DNA from 3 places in the Alicyclobacillus sp. CIJ1 genome. Region 3 is predicted to be linked to each of the others. Evidence: predicted binding sites of a transcription regulator. Region 3 holds the regulator's gene; each other region holds the start of a gene.
The links. The regulator LexA, encoded in region 3, represses DNA repair genes until DNA is damaged. The targets are predictions, from matches to a motif close to CGAACATATGTTCG.
Positions count from the first base shown of each region.

Region 1: pcrA (DNA helicase PcrA) is a predicted target of LexA. The motif match lies at 1,863-1,876, and genes of this name have one in related genera.
Region 2: uvrB (excinuclease ABC subunit UvrB) is a predicted target of LexA. The motif match lies at 3,762-3,775, and genes of this name have one in related genera.

Region 1 is NZ_BAAJPH010000147.1:61,855-69,088, forward strand. It holds gene pcrA (DNA helicase PcrA) at 1-1,800, opposite strand, end outside; gene AC27E8_RS15060 (GNAT family N-acetyltransferase) at 1,910-2,413, shown strand; gene AC27E8_RS15065 (GNAT family N-acetyltransferase) at 2,424-2,978, opposite strand; gene AC27E8_RS15070 (dioxygenase family protein) at 3,065-3,865, shown strand; gene AC27E8_RS15075 (ISLre2 family transposase) at 3,944-5,383, opposite strand; tRNA gene AC27E8_RS15080 (tRNA-Pro) at 5,580-5,655, shown strand; gene AC27E8_RS15085 (chloride channel protein) at 5,766-7,234, opposite strand, start outside.
Region 2 is NZ_BAAJPH010000147.1:176,549-183,782, reverse strand. It holds gene ftsX (permease-like cell division protein FtsX) at 1-646, shown strand, start outside; gene AC27E8_RS15625 (PDZ domain-containing protein) at 687-1,976, shown strand; gene AC27E8_RS15620 (flagellar motor protein) at 1,991-2,788, shown strand; gene AC27E8_RS15615 (flagellar motor protein MotB) at 2,766-3,581, shown strand; gene uvrB (excinuclease ABC subunit UvrB) at 3,856-5,847, shown strand; gene uvrA (excinuclease ABC subunit UvrA) at 5,873-7,234, shown strand, end outside.
Region 3 is NZ_BAAJPH010000102.1:23,764-30,997, reverse strand. It holds gene AC27E8_RS06930 (bifunctional homocysteine S-methyltransferase/methylenetetrahydrofolate reductase) at 103-2,028, opposite strand; gene AC27E8_RS06925 (hypothetical protein) at 2,171-2,407, opposite strand; gene AC27E8_RS06920 (glycine--tRNA ligase) at 2,412-3,806, opposite strand; gene AC27E8_RS06915 (Cof-type HAD-IIB family hydrolase) at 3,972-4,763, shown strand; gene lexA (transcriptional repressor LexA) at 4,838-5,446, shown strand; gene AC27E8_RS06905 (sugar porter family MFS transporter) at 5,535-6,932, opposite strand; gene AC27E8_RS06900 (tagaturonate reductase) at 7,062-7,234, opposite strand, start outside.

The DNA of each region.
Region 1 (7,234 bases), on a different contig from region 3:
GCCGCCGTCGAGCGCTCGCCGGTGCGGAAACACGCCCTCTTCGAGGCCGATGAGGAACACCACCGGAAACTCGAGTCCCTTCGCGGCGTGAAGCGTCATCACGGACACCTCGTCCACGTCCTCGCGGCGTCCCGGCCGCCCGCCAGGGAGATCCGCGTCCGACACGAGCGCGACGTGCGTGAGGAACTGTTCCAGCGCGCCCATCTCGCCGTCCGACACGCCCTCTTCGTCAAATTCGCGCGTCAGAGACAGGAACTCGTCGAGGTTTTCCAGGCGGTTCTCGGCTTCCATGCTGCGCTCCGCGCGAAGGGCCTCGCGATAGCCCGACCGCTCCAACAGCTCGTCCGTGAGATCCGTCAGTGGCAGGAAGGCGCGCTGGAGTTGCAGCGTCTGAATCAGCTCCACGAACGACTGAAGCGCGGACGCCGCCTTCTTCGAAATGCCTGCTTCGGGAGCGTGGAGCGCCGCCTCAAAAAGAGACGTTCCGCGCTGCCGCGCGTACTCGGCCAGCTTCTCGAGCGTCGTATCGCCAATTCCGCGCTTCGGCACGTTGACCACGCGGAGGAACGACACATCGTCGTTCGGATTGGCGATGAGGCGCAGATAGGCGATCACGTCCTTCACTTCGCGCCGCTCGTAGAAGCGAAGACCGCCGTAGATGCGGTACGGAATCCCGCGCTGCAGAAACGCTTCCTCCAGCACGCGGGACTGGGCATTGGTCCGATACAGGATGGCCACGTCTCGATACTGGCGCCCGTCGGACACCGCTCGCGCAATCTCGTCCGCCACCCAATCGGCCTCCACGCGCTCGTCCGGCGCGACGAACAGCTTCGCCTTCTCGCCTTCGCCCCGATCCGTCCACAGGTTCTTCTCAAGCCGCAGCTGATTGTGCTGGATGACCTGGTTCGCGATGCGAAGGATGCGCCCGGTGGAGCGGTAGTTTTGCTCGAGCCGGATCACGCGCGCATCCGGGTAATCCCTCTGGAACTCGAGGATGTTGCGGATGTCGGCTCCCCGCCAGCCGTAGATGGACTGGTCCGAATCGCCGACGACACACAGGTTGCGGCGCCGCTCGGCGAGCAGCTTGACCAGGACGTATTGGGCGTGGTTGGTATCCTGGTACTCATCGACATGGATATGGCTGAACCGGTGCTGATAATACGCGAGGACATCCGGCACCTTGCGGAAGAGCTCGACCGTCTTTACGAGGAGGTCGTCGAAATCGAGCGCCTGATTTTCGCGCAGCCGCCTCTCGTACGCCAGGTACACGTCGCCCACCATCTTGTCGTACGGCGATCCGGCGAGATCGAGCGCCTTCTCGGCCGAACGCAGCTCGTTCTTGTGCTGGCTGATGGCGGAAAGCACGGCTCGCGGCTCGAACTTCCGCACGTCGATGTTCATCTCCTGCATCAGACGGCGGACGAGTGAGACCTGGTCCGCGGCATCGAGCACGGTGAACGCCGACGTGTAGCCCAGATGATGAATGTCCCGCCGCAGAATGCGCGCGCACATGGCGTGAAAGGTCGACGTCCAGATGTCGGAGGCGACAGGCCCCACTAGGCGCTCAATCCGCTCTTCCATCTCCCGCGCCGCCTTGTTCGTGAACGTGATGGCGAGAATGGCCCACGGCGGCACGCGGCGCTCGGCGATGAGGTACGCAATTCGCCGCGTCAGCACGCTCGTCTTGCCGCTACCCGCGCCGGCGATGACGAGCACCGGCCCGTCGGTCGCCGTAACCGCCTCGCGCTGCTTTTCGTTGAGCCCCTTCAGAATGTCGCTCGCTCCCGCCGTGGCCACCATCCATCACCCTTTGCACGCACCGTTGTGTTATTGATCAGTATAGCAGGTCTGTCCAACGAACGCGATCACGTGTTCGCATCGAAGAGCGGTGCCGAGGAGTAATGAACCCATGGAGCTTTCCCGGACTCACCACACCATTCAAGTGATTCGCCCGCAGCGAGAGGCGGATCGACAGTGGCTCCTCGACTTATGGAACCGCGAATGGGGCGACGAAACGATGGTCTCGCGCGGCAGGGTGTACCGACTGGAAGATGTCGAAGCCGTCATCGCGGTGCAGGGCGGCGCCTATGTCGGTGCCGCCACGTTCGTGGTCCTGGACGAAGAATGTGAGCTGCTGAGCCTGAACAGCCTGGTGGAAGGCATCGGCGTGGGGACGCGCTTGCTGCAGGCGGTGGAAGATGCGGCGAAACAGGCCGGCGCCTCGCGCGTGACGCTCATCACATCGAACGACAACCTGAAAGCGATGCGATTCTACCAGCGGCGCGGCTACCGGTTTCACGCCGTGCACGTGGGCGCCATTGACGAGGCGCGGAAGCAAAAGCCGTCGATTCCGCGCCTCGGCCTCGATGGCATTCCGCTGCACGACGAGATCGAGATGCGGAAAGTTTGGTAGGCGCCTAGCGTCACCGGGCTTGCAGGCTTCGCCACTCTTCCGCGAGCATGCTGTACACGGCGTGATCGACGTAGTGGTCGTACAGCCACTCGGCTTGTCGTTTGCAGCCTTCGTACTGGAAGCCAAGCCGTTCCGCGACGGCCCGGCTCTTGTGGTTGCCTGTCGCGGCGCGGATCTCCACGCGATGGAGGCCGTATTCGCGAAACAGGATGTCGATCACGGCCTTGCAAGCCCGGGTCATGATGCCTTTGCCCTGATATCGCTCGCCCAGCCAATAGCCGACGGTCGTCAACCGATTGGCCCAATCGATAAAATGCAACCCGAGCACACCGGCGATCTTGCCTCGGTACCATAGGCCAATCTCGGCGCCGTTCTGCGCCGCATATCGTTGGAGGCCCGACAGAATAAACGCTCGCGTCTCCTCCGAACTCTGGTTGGCATCGAGAAACGGCAACCACTCGCGCAGGTAGGCGCGCGACTCATCCAACAGTCGGAACAAGGCGTCGGCATCTCTGGGTTCCAACAGCCGAAGCCTCAAGTCATCGTCAATCGTCTGGTAAAACATCGTCCCCTCCCATGACCATCAGGCGTATCTGCATTCCATTCTGAACGGAGAAGAAAAATTCCTCCCACAAGGAGAGAAGTAGCCTTATGACGCGCGTAATGCCAAGTCTGTTTATCGCCCACGGTTCCCCGATGGTGGCGATCGAAGACAGTGTCTACGGACGTTACCTGGACCAGTTGTCGCGCGATCTCCCTGTCCCGCGCTCCATCGTCGTGTTCAGCGCCCACTGGACCGAAGGATGTCAGACCATCTCGGCATCGCCTCAACCCGACACGATTCACGACTTCTACGGTTTCCCAGAGGCGCTGTACCAGATCCGATATCCAGCCCCAGGAGACCCGGCGCTGGCCGTTCGAATCCAAGAACTTCTCGTGAGCGCCGGGATCGAAGCGCGCCTGGACCCGGCCCGCGGCTTCGACCACGGCGTCTGGACGATTCTGTCTCGCATCTTCCCGGATGCGTCCATCCCCGTCGTCTCGATGTCCGTCGATCCGGCGCTTCGCCCGGAACATCAGTTCCAAATTGGCCGGGCGCTCGCGCCCCTGCGACAAGAGGGCGTTTTGATCATTGGAAGCGGTGCGACGGTGCACAACCTGCGTATGCTTCAATGGAACCGGGAGGACGGCCAGCCGGAAGCCTGGGCGGAGGCGTTCGAGCGCTGGCTCGAATCGCGCATCTCCGAAGGGGACGTCGATGCGCTGTTTGCCTACCGCGAAGAGGCGCCGTATGCGGAGTGGGCCGCGCCGTCGTGGGGCGTGGAGCACTTGATCCCGCTATTTTACGCGATGGGTGCTGGTGAAGAGCGGCCACAAGGGAGGCTTATGCATCGCGATTGGCAATACGGCTCACTCGCCAACAGCGTATATGCATTTGGAGAGCTTGTCTGATGGAAAGCATCTCAGGCATCCCTTTTCCACAAGGCCGTGTCAAGTTGTCGTAGGGGAAGACCCCACTGGGTAGATTGATTAGGCCACCGTAAACGAAATCCTGGAAAGTTCACGTAAGACGTACTTCACCCAGGGTCGGTCCGCGTGCGGACCGACCAATGCTGGCATCTGCCTTTCAAGCCACCTCACTGCTTCCTTAGCATGCCTTGTGAGTTCGGCCTCGTTCACTCGCTTCCCATTGGCCAGTTCGTTCGGTTGTACTTCGAAACGAGAAAGCCTACGCACTCGCAGGGGCTCCTGATTCGAGCGAGCTGCGACAAGCCGTACGAGCGCATCCGCCCCTGACTTGCTCCAACGTGCCCCGTGGCGCTTCATCCGGCGCGCCACGTGGTGGAACACTTGACCCTCTATCGTACCCAGACTCACCACGTCACCATCGCTCACGATGCCTTCCCAATTCTTCTCCATGTACGACTTCAGCTTCGAGATACGCTGCTTCTTCGCTCCTTCGCTTTGGCTCTCCGCCTTCCTCAGGACTTTTTCAACCTGTGACCAATCCCCGCTTCCTACCGCATCCCATACCTTCCGGTAGGCCTGCGTCTCCCGCCCCAAGGCCCCAGCTATTGCGCGCCGTAGGTGAAAGGGATCCAATCGATATCGAGCTCCAGGGAGCATCTCGACGCCCTTCTTCGCCCATTCCGCTCCGTCTGCACCGACCCAGCATCGCTTCACACTGGCCCAGTCCCACACGCGCCCAAACGATGCCACTGCCCCCTCCCAGAAGCGTTCGGCCTCCTCAGTCCCCACAACCACCTGCCGATTCATGAGGGCACGCCGCTCACGCCCTTGCTCCTGCTTGCCTTCATACGCCACGGCCACTTTCAGTTCGAAGTGTGATTGACCATCTTCCGCCCTGCGCCCGCGCACGTACACGCCATCCGCTTCCACAAAGAGCGTCTCCACTTTGCTCGTCCCTGATGGAACTTCTCCTTGTTCGAATACCTTCTCGCGCTCCAGTTCCGCTCGGGCGCGCTTCTCCCCTCCGAGCCTCTGCACCTCTTGCCAAATCGCCATCGCGCTGATGTCTGGCACCCACGTCTGGAGAATCTCTGCCGCGCGCCGGTACGACACATCTAACGCCAGCGCGACAGCTTGGTTTCTCAATTTCCCGCTCAATCGACGACGCGGATCGAAACCTGCTGCGTCATCCAACAGAAAGCGGCGTTCGCCCGTCTTTCGATTGCGGTAGTAACGCCGACGATATGTAATCTCTCCCACGTTGGACACGATCGTCCGTGGTTTACACTGAACCAGCTCCCACTCATTTCGGTCACGCTCCGCCGCCAGCTTCTCATCCCAAGCTTCAAGCACCGACGTGATCACCTCGGCCCCCAAACTGGTCAGCGCCCTCGAAATCTCTTCCTCGAGCACCGCAAAATCCCCCGGATGCTGCGAAAGCCTGGCGGCGGTCATCACAAGCGACAGGAAACTTGCATAGCTGCGTCGAATGTTCAACATCAGAGACCTCACCTCTTCATCCGCGCTGCAACGCGGGTTGTTTTGTGCTCAGTGAGGTCTCTTCTCTTTGTCCCCGGAAAATCCTCCCGAGAGCAGCCCCTACTCAAACTTTATACGCTCTTTCCACAAAAAGGCCTTGACGAGGAAGGTGCCCTCTGCTATATTCATTCCTGTCCGCTTTGAGGCGTCAAGGCGACGGAATGTAGCTCAGGTGGTAGAGCGCACGGTTCGGGACCGTGAGGTCGCAGGTTCGAGTCCTGTCATTCCGACCATCCAAGATCAAAAGGGGAGTGTTCCAAATTGGAACACTCCCCTTTTTTCCTGATGACCGCCCGTTTCGAAGCCCAAGATGACCGAACGGTCCCGCCTATTTGAAGACTGCTCAATCCACGCGTCGATACGCACGAATGACATCGGAGGAACCGACCACGCCGATACCCACGTCGCCGCGACAAACGAGCAAATAGGTTACGCCGTGCTCGTTCATCAACGCCAGTGCTTCAGCCAAAGACGCGCGTTCATCGATTCGGATGATATCCGCAGGCAGTAGGTTGCCAATCGGTTCGCCACCCCGGCCAGCTCGAAGCGCCTCCACAATCTGGGCTCTCGCAACGGATCCCACGATGCCACGCTTTGCATCCCGAATCAACGCGAACCATTCGGTCTTTCTCTCAAACGATTCCCAGGCAGATTCAATCGTCGCCCCGGCGTCAAAGACCGTTCTATTGGGTTGGATGACGTCTGCAACGGTGAATGCTTTCATCCGATCAGGCTCGCGTAGACGTACAATGTCAAGCCCACGGCGGAAAAGTTTCATTGTATAAATGTTTTGCGAGGAGATCAGGCCTGCCACAGTGGCCGACAAGACGCTCGTGATCATCAGAGGAAGGATCATGCTATAATCGCCGGTCATCTCAAACAGCATGGTGATGGCTGTAACTGGCGCTTGCGCGCTTCCCGCAAAAACACCCGCCATCCCTATCGCGGCCAGCGCACCAGGACTCACCGCGATATGCGCGTGGGACAGCATGATCCCAACAAGTCCTCCGAGCATCGCTCCTTGATACAGTCCAGGAGAAAATACGCCCCCGGATCCGCCGGCTCCGATGGTAATGGACGTGGCGAGCAGCTTTAAGACAAGGAGGAAACCGAGCAGATAGAGCGGAAGCTGCGCTGAAAGTGCGCGGTCAATTGTGCCATATCCAACGCCGAAGATTTGGGGAAACCATATTCCCATCACACCGACAACAATTCCGCCAATCACTGCCTTCAGCCAAAACGGCCAACGGCGAGCATCAAACCAGTCCTCAACTCGGTACAACACTTTGACGTACAAAATGCCCCACAGCCCAGAAACCAGACCTAAAAGTACATAGACCCAGTATGCACGAAAGGGGCCAACATCGTGGATGGGAATATTAAACGAGGGGTGATTCCCCAAGTAGATACGTCCAATCGAAGCGCTCACCACGCTGGACATCATAATGGCCGTGAAATTCTCTAAAGCAAAACTGCCCAAAATCACCTCTGTCGCAAACATCACGCCGCCAATCGGAGCATTGAACGTCGCCGCAATGCCTGCTCCAGCTCCACACGCAACCAAGAGGCGCAGATATCGCTTTGGCACCCCCAATATCTGCCCAAAAACAGAACCGAAAGCCGAGCCAATTTGAACGATGGGCCCTTCTCGCCCTACGGAGCCGCCCGATCCGATCGTGAGTGCAGAGGCTACCGCTTTGACGACCACCACCCGCGGCCGGATCACCCCGCCTCGCTCCGCAATCGCGGCCATGACTTCCGGCACACCATGCCCCTTTGCTTCAGGAGCAAATCGGCGAACCAGTATGCTCA
Region 2 (7,234 bases), on a different contig from region 3:
CCTGCCGGGCGTGGCGTCCGTGCAGGTGATTTCCAAGAACGAAGGGCTTCAGCAAATGAAACAAGAGCTGGGGCAGGAATTGAGCGACGTGCTGAACGCCTTCAAGCAAAACCCGCTCCCGATTCAGATTGTCGTGAAGCCGCAAGATCCGCATCAGATTGACCGACTGGCCAAAGAGGTGAGCGAGATTCCGGGTGTCGCGGCCGTGCGGGATCCGCACAAGCTCGCGGCTGCCATCTTCCGTACCTTGGCGGTTGTGAGGGACATTGGCATCGTATTCGTGGTGGGGCTCGTCATCACTTCCATGTTCCTCATCTCGAACACCATCCGCATGACCATCTTTCACCGCCGCAGAGAGATCGAGATCATGAAGCTGGTCGGCGCGACCAATTGGTTCATTCGCTGGCCGTTTATCATCGAGGGCATGATCATCGGGCTCGTCGGCAGCGTGATCCCGGTTGCGCTTCTCGTGTACGGCTACCGTTCGCTCTATGCGAAGGCAAAGGGTGTGTTCAGCGGGTTGGCATTTCCGCTTGTCCAGGCGAGTCAGATCGAGGTCAAGCTTGCGGTGATTCTGATCGCCATGGGACTTTTGATCGGCATGTGGGGAGGCGTCATCACCGTCCGGCGCTTTCTCCGCGTGTAGCATGGCCTTCTCTGCGGGCTAGAGAAAGGGATACGCTTCCATGCATGTGACGGCGAATGGCTGGTGGGCGCTCGTTGGCCTGTTGCTCTTGAGCTTTGTGCTGAACCCTTATCACTACTTGGCGACAGGCTTCGTGATTTGGGATCTAGTGAGAAACGTGCGCCGAGAGCGGGCTTGGTTTGGCGTGCGCGTCACGCGAATCGGCAAGACGCTTCTCCTGCGCTACGGCAGGGCGGTCGTCGTGGGACTCGTGGCGAGCTTCGCATTGCTTGCGGCTGGGGCTCAGGTGACGATCTCGTCCGCGCTGTACGTGTTCGTCGTGTCGATTGTGCTCGGCGTGATCCGATCACGGCTGGCCGCGGCGCCCATCGCCATCTCCGTGTCCGTTCTGCTTTCTTGGCTTGCGCGCGCCTATCACGGCGCTGTGCCAGCGGGACTTTTGCCTGCTTGGCGGGCCATCGTGGACATGCCGCAGGGGGATTGGCTCGCCATCGCTGCAATTGCCGCGCTCTCCGAGGCCGTACTCGGCCTGTGGGGGACGCGCGATGCCATCCTGCCGGCGCTCGTCACCTCCCGGCGAGGCCGGCGGATGGGGGCGATGAAACTCCAGTTCGGCTATGTGGTGCCTGTGGCGGTGTGGGTGACACCGTTCGCGCATCCAGCGTTGGCGTTCATCTCGGGCTGGCACCCGTGGCACGTGGTTTTGGGGCAGCCGCTTGCATGGTTTGCCGTGCCGCTCGCGCTTGGCTGGCACGCACTGCTCACCTCGTTGCGCGTGGAGCGGGCGCTCCACTACCTGCGCTGGTTCGACGTCATTCGCGGGCTCGTCTTAGCTGCGGGCTTCGCGGGTGTTTACATTTGGGACCAACAGGCCGCAGTTTATGCGGCGGGCGCAACAATCGTCCTGACGGAGCTGTTCCGGATTGCGGTAAGGCGAATGGATCGAGCCCTGGAACCTCACTTTGCTCCGGACAGCGAGGGACTACGCGTGTTGTACGTAATCCGCGGTTCGCTTGCAGAGCGGCTCGGCATTCGTCCGGGGGAACTCATCACGCACGTCAATCAAGCGCCTGTTCACACGGAGTACGATTTCCACTTCGCGCTGGAACAAAATCCGGCGTATGCGCGCTTTCAGATCACGGACCGACGCGGCGAACCCCGCCTGGTATCGAGTCCCGTGTTCGAGGGAGAGCGCCACAACCTCGGCCTCATTTTTGTCCTGCCCGGAGAAGAACCGGCACTTCGACTGAAGCGGCCGTTTGGCTTTCTCGAGACACTGTATCTGCGCATACCTGGCGGCGCGAGGCGTGATGAGACATCTCGCTCATAGAAGGAGGCGTTCGCATGGATTTCGCAACGGTACTCGGGTTGCTCCTCGGCATTGGCGGTCTTCTCGGGGGCTACATCCTCGACAAAGGAAACATCGCCGCGCTCATTCAACCTTCTGCCATGATGATTGTGTTCGGTGGCACACTTGGGGCGACGATGCTGTCGAGCCCTCTAAAGGTCTTTCTGTCTCTGCCGAAGTACCTGCGGATCGCCTTCTTCGCGCCCAAGCGAGATCCACGCGCGCAGATCGATCAGTTAGTCGATCTCGCCGTCATGGCCCGCCGAGAGGGCATTCTCGCGCTGGAAGACCATGTGAACTCGTTCGACGACGCATTCATGCGCAACGGTGTCCGACTGATTGTGGACGGGATCGACCCGGAACTGGTGAAGGACATGTTGCAGACAGAGCTCGCGCACATCGAGGAGCGGCACGAGGTGGGGATCACCATGTTCGAGGCGGCCGGCGGATTCGCGCCGACCATGGGCATCATCGGCACGGTGATGGGGCTTGTGCACGTGCTCGGCAGTCTGACCGACGTGAGTTCGCTCGGGCCTGAGATTGCGACAGCTTTTATTGCCACACTCTATGGCGTCGCGAGCGCAAACATCTTTTGGCTCCCCGTCGCCAACAAGTTGAGGGCGAGATCGCAGGAGGAGATGCTCGAGCGGGAAATGACCCTCGAGGGCATCCTGTCCATTCAGGCTGGCGAGAACCCGAACGTGCTGAGGCAAAAGCTGCTCTCGTTCCTGGCGGCGTCGGATCGCGTGGAGAAGAAGGCGGGGGTTCAGAGTGGAGCGGCGCAAGAAGCCTAAGCACAAGCAGAACCACGAGCGTTGGCTGGTGACGTATTCCGATCTCATCACGCTCTTGCTCGTGTTTTTCGTCGTGATGTTCGCGATGTCGACCATCGACAAGACGCGCTTCGCAACGCTGGCCGAATCGCTGTATCAGGCGCTGCATCCCGGCCAGCAGATCCCGCTGAACATGGGCACGACGGCGCTGCTCGAAAGCGGCGATCAGAACAATGGCCAACAGTTCCCAGACAACCTGCAGAACCCAAACAACCCAACCAACGCGACGACGCAGAACCAGCAGTCGAACGAGGACCTCACGGACGCGAAGCAGCTCGATTTGTTATATCGGGAAATTCAGCAATATATCGCGAACCATCATCTGACGGGCGAAGTGCAGGTCGTGGATGAGGCGCGCGGCGTGCAGATCACCATGCGGGACGTGGCGCTCTTCAACACCGGACAGGCCGTCCTTTTGCCCAAGGCCAAGGCCATTATCGAAGGGCTCATCCCGTTCTTCAAGCAGATCTCCAACGACATCGTGGTAGAAGGTTACACGGACACGCAGCCCATCAACACGCCCATCTACCCGTCCAACTGGGAGCTTTCCGCCGCGCGCGCCATGAGCGTGGTGCGCTTCCTGGCCGATCACGGCATCAACCCCACGCGCCTGGCCGGCATGGGTTACGGTCAGTATCATCCGGTGGCGTCGAACGCCACGCCGGCAGGCCGCCAGGCCAACCGCCGCGTGAACATCGTGATCCTGCGCAAGATCTACGCGCCTGGCACCGCCCCCGCGCTCCCCACCAACTGAGCCGCGAGTTGCGACGAATGTCGATGCAGAAGCTCTTCTTCTCCGCGCGGACACCTCTGTTGACTAGAGGCCCTTTCGCGCGAACAAGGAAAGGACGGGCCGAGTCCGCTTTGCACCCGTCGCTTCCGTTTTTTTATAATGAGTAGGTGATCTCACGCAATCGGATCGCGAGTTTCGGAGGGAACGTTTGTTCCCTTTTTCTCGTTCGGTGTGATAGAGTGAGGCTGTGTCCATCTCCGTCCGCGGATGAGCCAACGAGCAAGGAGGGCGAGTCATGTCCCAATTACCTGGCAAGTTTGAGCTTGTGACGGACATGAAACCTCAGGGCGATCAGCCTCAGGCGATTGAGGCGCTCGTCGATGGGGTGTACAGCGGCCTCCGTCACCAGACGTTGCTTGGCGTGACGGGATCGGGGAAGACGTTCACCATGGCCAACATCATCGCGGAGGTCAACCGCCCAACGCTGGTCATCGCGCACAACAAGACGCTCGCCGCGCAGTTGGCGGCCGAGTTTCGCGCGTTCTTTCCCAACAACGCCGTGGAGTATTTCGTCAGCTACTACGACTACTATCAGCCGGAGGCGTACATCCCGTCGACGGACACGTATATCGAGAAAGACGCGAAAATCAATGACGAGATCGACAAGTTGCGCCACTCCGCCACGGCTGCGATTCTGGAGCGGAACGACGTGCTGGTGGTCGCGAGCGTATCCGCCATCTACGGCCTCGGCAATCCTGAAGAGTATCGGCATCACGTGCTTTCGCTGCGGGTGGGTGCCGTGATGGACCGCAACCAGATGCTTCGCAAGCTGGTGGATATGCAATATACCCGCAACGACATCAACTTTACGCGCGGCACGTTCCGCGTGCGGGGGGACGTCGTCGAAATTTTTCCGGCCTCCCGCGACGAAAATGCGATTCGCGTCGAATTTTTTGGCGACGAGATCGACCGAATCTCGGAGATCAACGTGCTGACCGGAGAAGTGGTGGCGCGGAGGTCGCACTTCAGCGTCTTTCCCGCGTCGCACTATGTCACATCGCGCGAGCGATTGGAGAGGGCCATCGAGCGGATTCGCGCAGAGTTGGAGGAGCGGCTCGCGGAACTGCGCGCTCAGGGCAAGCTGCTGGAAGCGCAGCGGCTTGAGCAGCGGACCAACTACGACATCGAAATGATGCTCGAGATGGGCTTTTGCTCCGGGATCGAGAACTATTCGCGGCACCTCGAGGGCCGTGAAGCCGGAGAGCCTCCATACACGCTCCTCGATTACTTTCCGCCGGGGTTTCTCACGTTCATCGACGAGTCTCACGTCACCATCCCGCAGCTACGCGGCATGTACAACGGCGACCGGAGCCGCAAGCTGACGCTCATCGAGCACGGGTTCCGGCTGCCTTCGGCCGCGGACAACCGCCCGCTCAAGTTCGAGGAGTTCGAGCGGGCCGTGGGGCAGTGCATCTACGTCAGCGCCACACCCGGGCCCTACGAGCAGCGGCATCAGCAGCGCATGGTCGAGCAGATTATCCGCCCGACAGGGCTCGTGGATCCGGAGATTCACGTGCGGCCCATCAAAGGGCAGATTGACGATCTCGTCGGCGAGATCCGCGAGCGCATCCGGCGCGACGAGCGCGTCCTCGTGACCACGCTGACGAAGAAGATGGCGGAGGACCTGACCGATTATCTGAAAGAGCTCGGCATCAAGGTCCGCTACCTCCATTCGGACATCAAGACCATCGAGCGCATGGTGATCTTGCGCGACCTTCGGCGCGGCGTGTTCGACGTGCTGGTGGGGATCAACCTCCTGCGAGAGGGGCTGGATCTGCCGGAGGTCTCGCTGGTCGCCATCTTGGACGCGGATAAGGAAGGTTTTCTCCGGTCTCACACGTCCCTCATTCAGACCATCGGCCGCGCGGCGCGCAACGCAAACGGCACGGTCATCATGTACGCCGATACCATCACCGAGTCGATGCGCATTGCCATCGAGGAGACGGAGCGCCGGCGGCAAAAGCAGATGGCGTACAATCGAGAACACGGCATCACCCCGCAGACCGTGCGCAAAGCGGTGCGAGATGTGATTGAGTCCACCAAGGTGGCCGAGTCGGAGGAGGACTACGTGGCCGTGGCGGAAAAGGCGCAAAAGCTGTCGGGCCGCGAGCGCAAGGAACTTATCGCGAAGCTGGAGCAGGAAATGAAGGCGGCCGCGAAAGCGCTCGAGTTCGAGCGCGCCGCAGAGCTGCGCGATATGATCATGGAACTCATGGACGCGTCGTGAGGCGCAAAGGAAGAAGGAAGACGGCATGCCACAGGATTATATCCACGTGCGCGGGGCTCGCGTGCACAATTTGAAGAATATCGACGTCAAGATCCCGCGCGACAAGTTCGTCGTGATCACCGGCCTCAGCGGATCCGGCAAATCGTCGCTCGCTTTTGATACCATCTACGCCGAGGGACAGCGGCGGTACGTCGAGTCGCTCTCGGCTTACGCCCGCCAGTTCCTGGGCCAGATGGACAAGCCGGACGTCGACGCCATCGACGGCTTGTCGCCTGCGATTTCGATTGATCAAAAGACGACCAGCCGGAATCCGCGATCGACGGTCGGCACGGTGACCGAGATCTACGACTATCTCCGGCTTCTGTTCGCGCGGGTGGGGCAGCCCTTCTGCCCCCATTGCGGCATCCCGATTCAGTCCCAGACCATCGAGCAGATGGTCGACCGCGTCCTTCAATTGCCCGAGCGCACCAGGCTCCAGGTGCTGGCGCCTGTGGTCCGAGGGCGCAAGGGCGAGCATCAGCGGGTGTTCGAGCAGATGCGGAAGCAGGGCTTCGTCCGGGTGCGCGTCGACGGCGAAGTGCGCGATCTCGACGAGGATATCCAGCTCGAAAAGAATCGCAAGCACACCATCGAGGTGGTCGTCGACCGCCTCGTCGTGCGCGACGACATCGCGAGCCGGTTGGCGGATTCGCTGGAGACGGCACTCGCCCTGTCCGGCGGCATTGTCGTGATCGACGTCATCGACGGCGAGGAAATGCTGTTCAGTCAGAACGCCGCATGCCCGCACTGCGGTTTTCAGGTGGACGAGTTGGCGCCGCGCATGTTCTCGTTCAATAGCCCGTTCGGCGCCTGCGAGACGTGCACGGGCCTCGGCGTCAACCTGGAAGTGGACGAGCAGCTCGTCATCCCGAATCCGTCGCTGACCATTGAGGAAGGGGCCATTGCGCCCTGGAGCGGATCGTTCTCGAACTACTATCCGGAACTGCTGCGGGCCGCATGCAGGGCGTTCGGCATTCCGACGGACGTGCCTATCGCGGAACTGCCCGAGGAGGCGGTGCAGCTCCTCCTACGCGGAAACGGCCAGCTCATTCGCTTCTCGTATGAGAACGACTTCGGCCAGCACAAGACCGCTCACATTCCGTTCGAGGGCGTCATTCCGAATCTGGAGCGCCGATACCGCGAGTCGACGTCCGAGTCCATCCGCGAATTCATCGAGTCGTTCATGAGCGCGAAGCCGTGCCCCGCGTGCCACGGCCGGCGCCTCAAGCCGCAAAGTCTGGCCGTCCGCGTGGGTGGGAAAAACATCGCCGAGGTCACGGAGATGACGGTGGGCGAGGCGCTCGCGTTTTTCCGGGGACTCGAACTCTCCGAGAAGGAGATGCACATC
Region 3 (7,234 bases):
CGCGCCCTCCCTCCACAAAACGCGTCCTCCGTCACCATATCGCGGCTTACCGTTTGCCGCAATCGCGTACAGGAGACATTCGTCGCTTTCGGGAGGCGCGCGTCACGCATGCCCATGCGGGCGGGAGACAAGCGTTGCCTCCAGGCGTCGAGCGTATTCGGTGAGCCGAACGGTCATCTCGTAACGAAGAAAAGGAGTCACCAGATAAAGGCCCGGGAAGAGTCGTATGGCCACCTCGACCAATTCTCGAGCGATGGCCTCGCCGACTGCGGGTGCCTCCTCAGGCGCGGCCTCCTGCATGCGGCGCAGCGCCTGTTCGGACAGGCGAATGCCTGGCACCTGATGATGAAGAAATTCCGCATTTCGAGCGCTTGTCAACGGCATGATGCCCACGAAGACCGGGACGCCCAGGTCTCGCGTCGCCTCGGCAATGGCCGCCATCAAGTCGGGATCGAACACGGGCTGCGTCATCACAAAATCCGCGCCCGCCTCCACCTTTCGCTGCAGGCGTTCCACGGCCTTTCGGAAGTTGTGGACGTGCGGGTTGAACGCCGTGCCGATGACAAATCGAGACGGCTGTTTGAGCGGTTGACCGGAGAAACCGATGCCCTCGTTCAGCCTGCGGACCATTTTGGTCAAGTCCATCGACGACACGTCGTACACGCTCGTGGCCCCCGGCAGCTCTCCATACCGGGACGGATCCCCCGTCACAAGCAACACGTTGCGGATGCCAAGGACGGCGAGTCCCATCAGGTGGGACTGCTGCCCAATGAGGTTGCGATCTCGGCATGTCACGTGGACCAACGGCTCAATTCCGCGCTGTTTGAGGAGGCTCGCCAGTGCCATGTTGGAGACGCGAACCGAGCCCAGCGAATTGTCCGCCATGGTGATGAGATCGGCACCTGCGCGCGCGAGCGCTTCGGCCCCGTCTAAAAAGCGAGCAATGGACAGGTGCTTCGGTGGATCCAATTCGACGACGATGGCCTTTTTTTCACGTGCAATCTCGACAACACTCACGCCTTCGTGATAGCCCCCGGATCCTAGGGTCACTCTGGACGGTCCGCTCGGCCCGCGGGTGTCCGCCGGAACGGTGGCCCCGTGTGGTTTGCGGTCCGCGCGCATCAGGGCATCGCGAAGGCTCCGAATATATTCCGGCGTCGTTCCACAACAACCGCCGAGCCATCGGACCCCAAGTTGCGCAATGCGCAGCATAAGGCGCGAAAAGTCCTCTGTGTCTCCAGTGTACGCGATCTCGTCCGCCTCCGACCGCTGCAGAATCCCAGCGTTTGGAACAGCCGCATAGGGCCCCTCGGCTGACAGGCCCGCCTGCTCGTAGGAGCGCAAGATCCCGTAGGGTCCGAGGCGACAGTTCAGTCCCACCACGTCGGCGCCCGCCGCCCTAATGCGCCGGAATGCCTCCGCGAGCGGAACCCCGTCGCGCGTCACCCCAATTTCCTCGGGTGATAGGTTCACCACCAGCGGGAGGTCCCCTAAGAGGGGGCGCACGGCCGCAATCGCAACGAGCGCCTCCTCGAGATCCGGGAATGTTTCCAAAATCAAGCCGTCGATGCCGGCGCTGACGAGCGCCTCCGCCTGTTCTGCGTAGACGTGCGCAAGCAAATCGCGCTCGTCGTCCTGCAATAGCGCGCCGTACCGATAACCGCCCATGGCAGGCCCCATCGTGCCGTACACGCTCGCCTCACCGCGAGCGGCGGATCGCGCGATTTCGACGCCCCTTCGGTTGAGGCTTGCCACGTCCACGGAGAGACCGTGGCGCTCCAACGCGACTCGATTGCCCATGAACGTGTTGGTCTGCAGGACGGTGCAACCCGATTCGACGTAACGGCGGTGCACACGCGCGACGAGATCGGGCGAAGTCAGATTCAATTGCTCCACCGGCGTGCCGATGGGAACGCCCAGTTGGTGTAGATAGGTGGACATCGCGCCATCGAAGATGACGAAAACGCCAAGCGAGCCCTCGACGTCTCGGGGCGGTCGACGCCACTGGCGCCACACTGCATCACTCATTGCGGATTCTTCCTCTCGTTCACGCCAGAAGTGAAAGGTTTACGAGATTTTCGACATTGTACCACATGCCCGAGCGTGCACGGCATGCCAGCTGAAAAAAGGCGATCCGCCGAAGCGGACCGCCCAGGGCGTGGGTTGCCTGTCACCCGTTCGACTGCCTCTTGCCGTGAGGCACATTCGCCCGGTGATATGCTTTCCAGGGAACCACCGCATCCAGTCGCGAACTCAACATCTGGTTGCGCCGCTCCACAAACGCCTCCACCTCGTGGTTGTGGCTAAGGGCTCCCACGAACGTGAAGTCGTCGTTGTGATGTTGCGTGTGTTCACCTGACATCTGGCCCACCCCCGGCTTAGCATGACTCCATCCTGCCGGCTTCATGCCTTCACCACGTCGCGCCCGACGACCGCAATTGTTCATCCAGCCATGCGCGCACGCCTTCCATGGGGATTCTGACCTGTTCCATCGAATCGCGCATCCGGATGGTCACCTGTCCGTCCGATTCCGACTCGAAATCATACGTCACGCAGAAGGGCGTGCCGATCTCGTCCTGCCTGCGATATCGCTTCCCAATAGACCCCGTCTCATCGTAATCGGCACTATACACCTGAATCAGGTCCAGGTACAGACGGTGCGCCGGTTCGTTCAGCTTCTTCGACAGAGGCAACACCGCGACCTGGTAAGGCGCGAGCTTCGGGTGCAGCCGGAGAACGACGCGCGTGTCGCCTTCCGCCACTTCTTCCTCGTCGTAGGCGTCCGCGAAGACCGCGAGAAACAGGCGATCAGCGCCGATCGAAGGCTCGATGCAATAGGGAATGAAGGGCTCTCGGCCTTCCTCCTGCACCATCATGTTCTCCCCGGAGTGCTCCTGGTGTGCCTTGAGGTCGTAATCGGTGCGATTCGCGACACCCAAAAGCTCGCCCCAGCCGAACGGAAAATGGTACTCGATGTCCGTCGTCGCCTTGCTGTAGTGGGACAGTTGCTCCTTCGCGTGATCGCGAAACCGCAGATGTTCCGCCTTGATCCCGAGTGAGAGCAACCAGTCCATACATGTCTGCCGCCAATACGCAAACCATTTTTCGTCTTCGCCTGGCGCGCAGAAGAACTCGAGCTCCATCTGTTCGAATTCGCGCGTGCGGAAGATGAAGTTCCCGGGCGTAATTTCGTTTCGGAAGCTTTTGCCAAACTGGCCGATGCCAAACGGCAGTTTCTTGCGCATGGTGCGTTGGACGTTTTTAAAGTTCACAAAAATGCCTTGCGCGGTCTCGGGGCGGAGATAAACCTCGTTGGCCGCGTCTTCGGTCACGCCTTGAAACGTGCGGAACATCATGTTGAACTGCCGGACGTTCGTAAAATCGCGAGCTCCGCAGTTAGGGCAAGCGATTTGAAGTTCCTCAATCAGACGCTCCATTTCGGCAAACGGCAGGCCGTCCACCACCAACGACTTCCCCTGCGCCTCTGCAGCCTCTTCAATGAGTTTATCCGCCCGGAAGCGTGCCTTGCACTGACGGCAGTCCACCATCGGGTCGTGGAAGTTTGCCACGTGTCCAGACGCCACCCACACCTGCTTATTCATGAGGATGGCCGAATCCAGACCGACATTCAACGGATTTTGCTCGATGAAAAACCGCCACCAGGCGCGCTTCAAATTGTGTTTGACCTGGGCGCCGAGCGGCCCATAATCCCACGTGTTGGCCAATCCGCCGTAAATCTCGGAACCAGGGAAAATAAAGCCTCGCCGCTTTGCGAGCGACACCAACGTGTCCATTGTGACCTGCATCGACTGTTCCTCCTGCTCGTCCTCAATATGGCTATGATAGCCGAGGCCGGCGCGTATGCGCAACGGAGCGCGTCCGCTGTGCCTATTTTGGCAGGGTGTTGTGTATAATGAAACTCCGACTGGTCTCATACCGGCGCGAGCGGTCGCAGCATGGGGGGAGAGTTCGTGAAAACCAAGCAACGCGTCAAAATGGTGTTTCTCGACATCGATGGCACGCTGTTTGTAAACGGCCGGATCGTGCCCAAAAGCGCCGCGGCGGTCGCCAAACTCATTGAAAACCACATTCCGGTCGCCGTGTGCACGGGTCGGAGCGTCATTCATGCGCAGCACGTGCAGGCCTCGCTCGGGATCCCATACGGCATCTATTTTAACGGCGGTTTGGTAAAGGCCGGAGATCGAGAAATCTTTGCTCTGCCTTTCTCGCGCGAAGTGGTTCGCGGCATCCTACAAGCGGCGGAGCGCCGCGGCATTCAGACCATCATTCACACGCACGATCACGCCTTCAGCCTGCGGCCTATTCCACCGCAATATCTTCCAGTCCTCGCGTCCTACGACTTCCCGCCCATCGCCTGCGAGCCGAGGATGGCCGATCGGCTGGACGAGATCGGCGTCTTTCAGCTGAACGCATTCATGACCGCCGAGTGGGACGACGTGTTCGAGCGCGAGTTCCCCGAATGCTACGTATACCGCTGGCATGAACAGGCCGTCGACTTCCAGCGACGCAAGTCCGACAAGTCCATCGGCGCGATGCACCTCCTCTCGTATCTGGGCATCGCACCTGAGGACGCCGTGCACATCGGAGACGGCGGGAACGACATCGGCATGTTCCGCACCATGGGGTACTCCTTCGCCATGGGCAACGCGAATGACGAGGTCAAGCGCGCGGCCAAACGCGTCACGTCAAGCGCCGACGAGGGCGGCGTAGCGGACGCTTTGGCCGAACTTGGGCTCATCTGAGATCCCCCTATCCGAACACGTGTTTGCACCTTCCCGCGCGACGTGGTAGAATGGGTGCGAAGGGAGTGGGAACGGTGAGCGGTCTCACGGCTCGTCAACGCGCAATTCTCGAGTTTATCCGAAAAAACATCCGCGAAAAAGGATACCCGCCATCGGTGCGAGAGATTGGGGAAGCGGTCGGGTTGGCGTCCAGCTCGACGGTTCACGGGCATCTCGAACGACTGCAGCAGAAGGGTTATCTGCGTCGAGATCCGACCAAACCGAGAGCTCTGGAACTCCTTGTGGACGACGAGGAACCGGGGGATGTCGTGCTCGCTCCCATCGTCGGTCGCGTCACGGCAGGACTTCCCATCTCGGCGCTGGAAGACATCGAAGGATACTTGCCTTTGCCCCGCGACGTGGCGAAAGGCGATGAGGTCTTCGCGCTGCGCGTGATCGGTGAGAGCATGGTGAATGCGGGCATTCTGGATGGAGATCTCGCCATTGTTCGGCGGCAGACGTCGGCCGATAACGGCGACATCGTCGTGGCCATGACTGATGAAGACGAGGCCACCATCAAGCGGTTTTACCGGGAGGATGGCCGTGTGCGCCTCCAACCAGAAAACGACGCGATGTCTCCCTTGTACTTTCCGAACGTAACCATCCTGGGCAAGGTCATCGGGATCTTTCGGCAGATCCGATAGAAAGAAAAACATGCGGCGCAAGCCTCTTTTGCTTCGCCGCATCTTCAGAGCACCTCTACAAGACCAGGCATCGAGATACGTCAGGCGGTCACAGAGAGCGTCCTCGCTCCGACTGGAGCCAGTCGCTTTGGATCTTCTCCATCGTCTTCTTGCTCGTCTCCGGCACGACCCGCTGCATGAAGACGGCCATGGCGATGCAGAAGAGCGCGAAGATCCAAAACGTCCACGTCCCGCCAATCGCCTGCAACAAAATCGGGAAAAACTGTGCCACGAGATACGTGGCGAACCACAGCGCAAAGGATGCGATAGCCATCGCGCGGCCGCGGATAGCGGTCGGATAGATCTCGGACAACACAATCCACACGCCGCCGCCCCAGGAAAGCTCATACGCAATCGTGTGCGCAAACACGAGCGCGAGAACCAGCCACGTGATCATGTGCGGCAGCGAAAAGGCGATGCCGAGGACGACGAGGAAGAGCGCCATGAGCATCCCGTTCCACACAAGCAACCGCTTTCTTCCGACGCGATCGACGATGAGCATGAGCACAATGACGAAGATGACCTTGATGGCGCCAATCCAAACGGTGTCGTAGAACGACGCGTTGGTGCCTGCGCCGGCCGCCTTGAAGATCATCGGGGCGTAATAGCCCACCGCGTTGGTGCCCGTGAACTGCTGAAAAATCGCGAGCACAATGCCGATGCCGAGCGCCTTTCGAATGCCCGGGCGCGACAGTTCCTGTAACAACGAATCCGGCACAACTTCGAGCGATTTGCGAATCTCCTCGGCGTCCCACCGCGCGCGCTCGGGACCGCTCACGCGTTCCAGAATCGAGATGGCTTGCGCTTCGCGTCCCCGTTTCATCAGATACCTTGGACTCTCCGGCACAAAGAACAGCAGCGCGAAGAAGATGACAGCCGGGATGACGCCCATGGCAAACATCCAGCGCCAGCCTGTCGTCTGGTTCCAGGCCGTGGTATGCGAACTCACGATGGCCGCGTTCACAAAGTAGACGATAAAAATCCCGGACACAATCGCCAACTGGTTCGACCCGACTAATCGCCCGCGGATCCGCGGTGGTGCGATTTCGGCAATGTAGAGCGGTGACAACAGCGATGCCAGCCCGATGCCGACGCCCCCGATGAACCGCCCGGCCACCAACACGCCTACGCTCGGCGCGAAGGCCGAGATCAGGCTCGATGCGATGAAGATCACGCCCGCGACCGACAGCGCTTTCTTCCTCCCAAACGAGTCGCCGAGGAAGCCCGCAATCAGCACGCCGAGCATGGCGCCGAGATCGATGCTGCTCGAGACGAGGCCGGTGGTCGCGGCGCTCATATGAAACTCCGACTTCAAAAACTCGTTCGCCCCTGCGATCACGCCCGTGTCATACCCGAAGAGGAGCCCGCCAAGCGATGCAATCACGACGACCGTCACGACATAGCCCAGATTCGGCCGATACTCAGCCTGAGCCAATTCTGCCTGCATCAAGATTCAGTCACCTCCTAGGTGCGCACTTTGCCGGAATCCCTTTGTCCTGTCCTTTGCCAGTGGACGCCTTCGGTTCGTCCTCGAATCGCCCGACGCCGGTCTCACCCCCTTTCAGCCATGAGCGTGTCACAAAGACGCCACCGCCTGGACTGGCCCCACTCGCAATGCAAGGTCTACGAAACGGGTCCATCCGTCGAGCACGCCCGGCACCTGGGTCAGGTCCGCGGACCACAACTCGGTGTCCGAAAGAATGGCGCGCGCTGAGGCCTCGACGTCGTCTTGCCACAACCCCTTAAGCC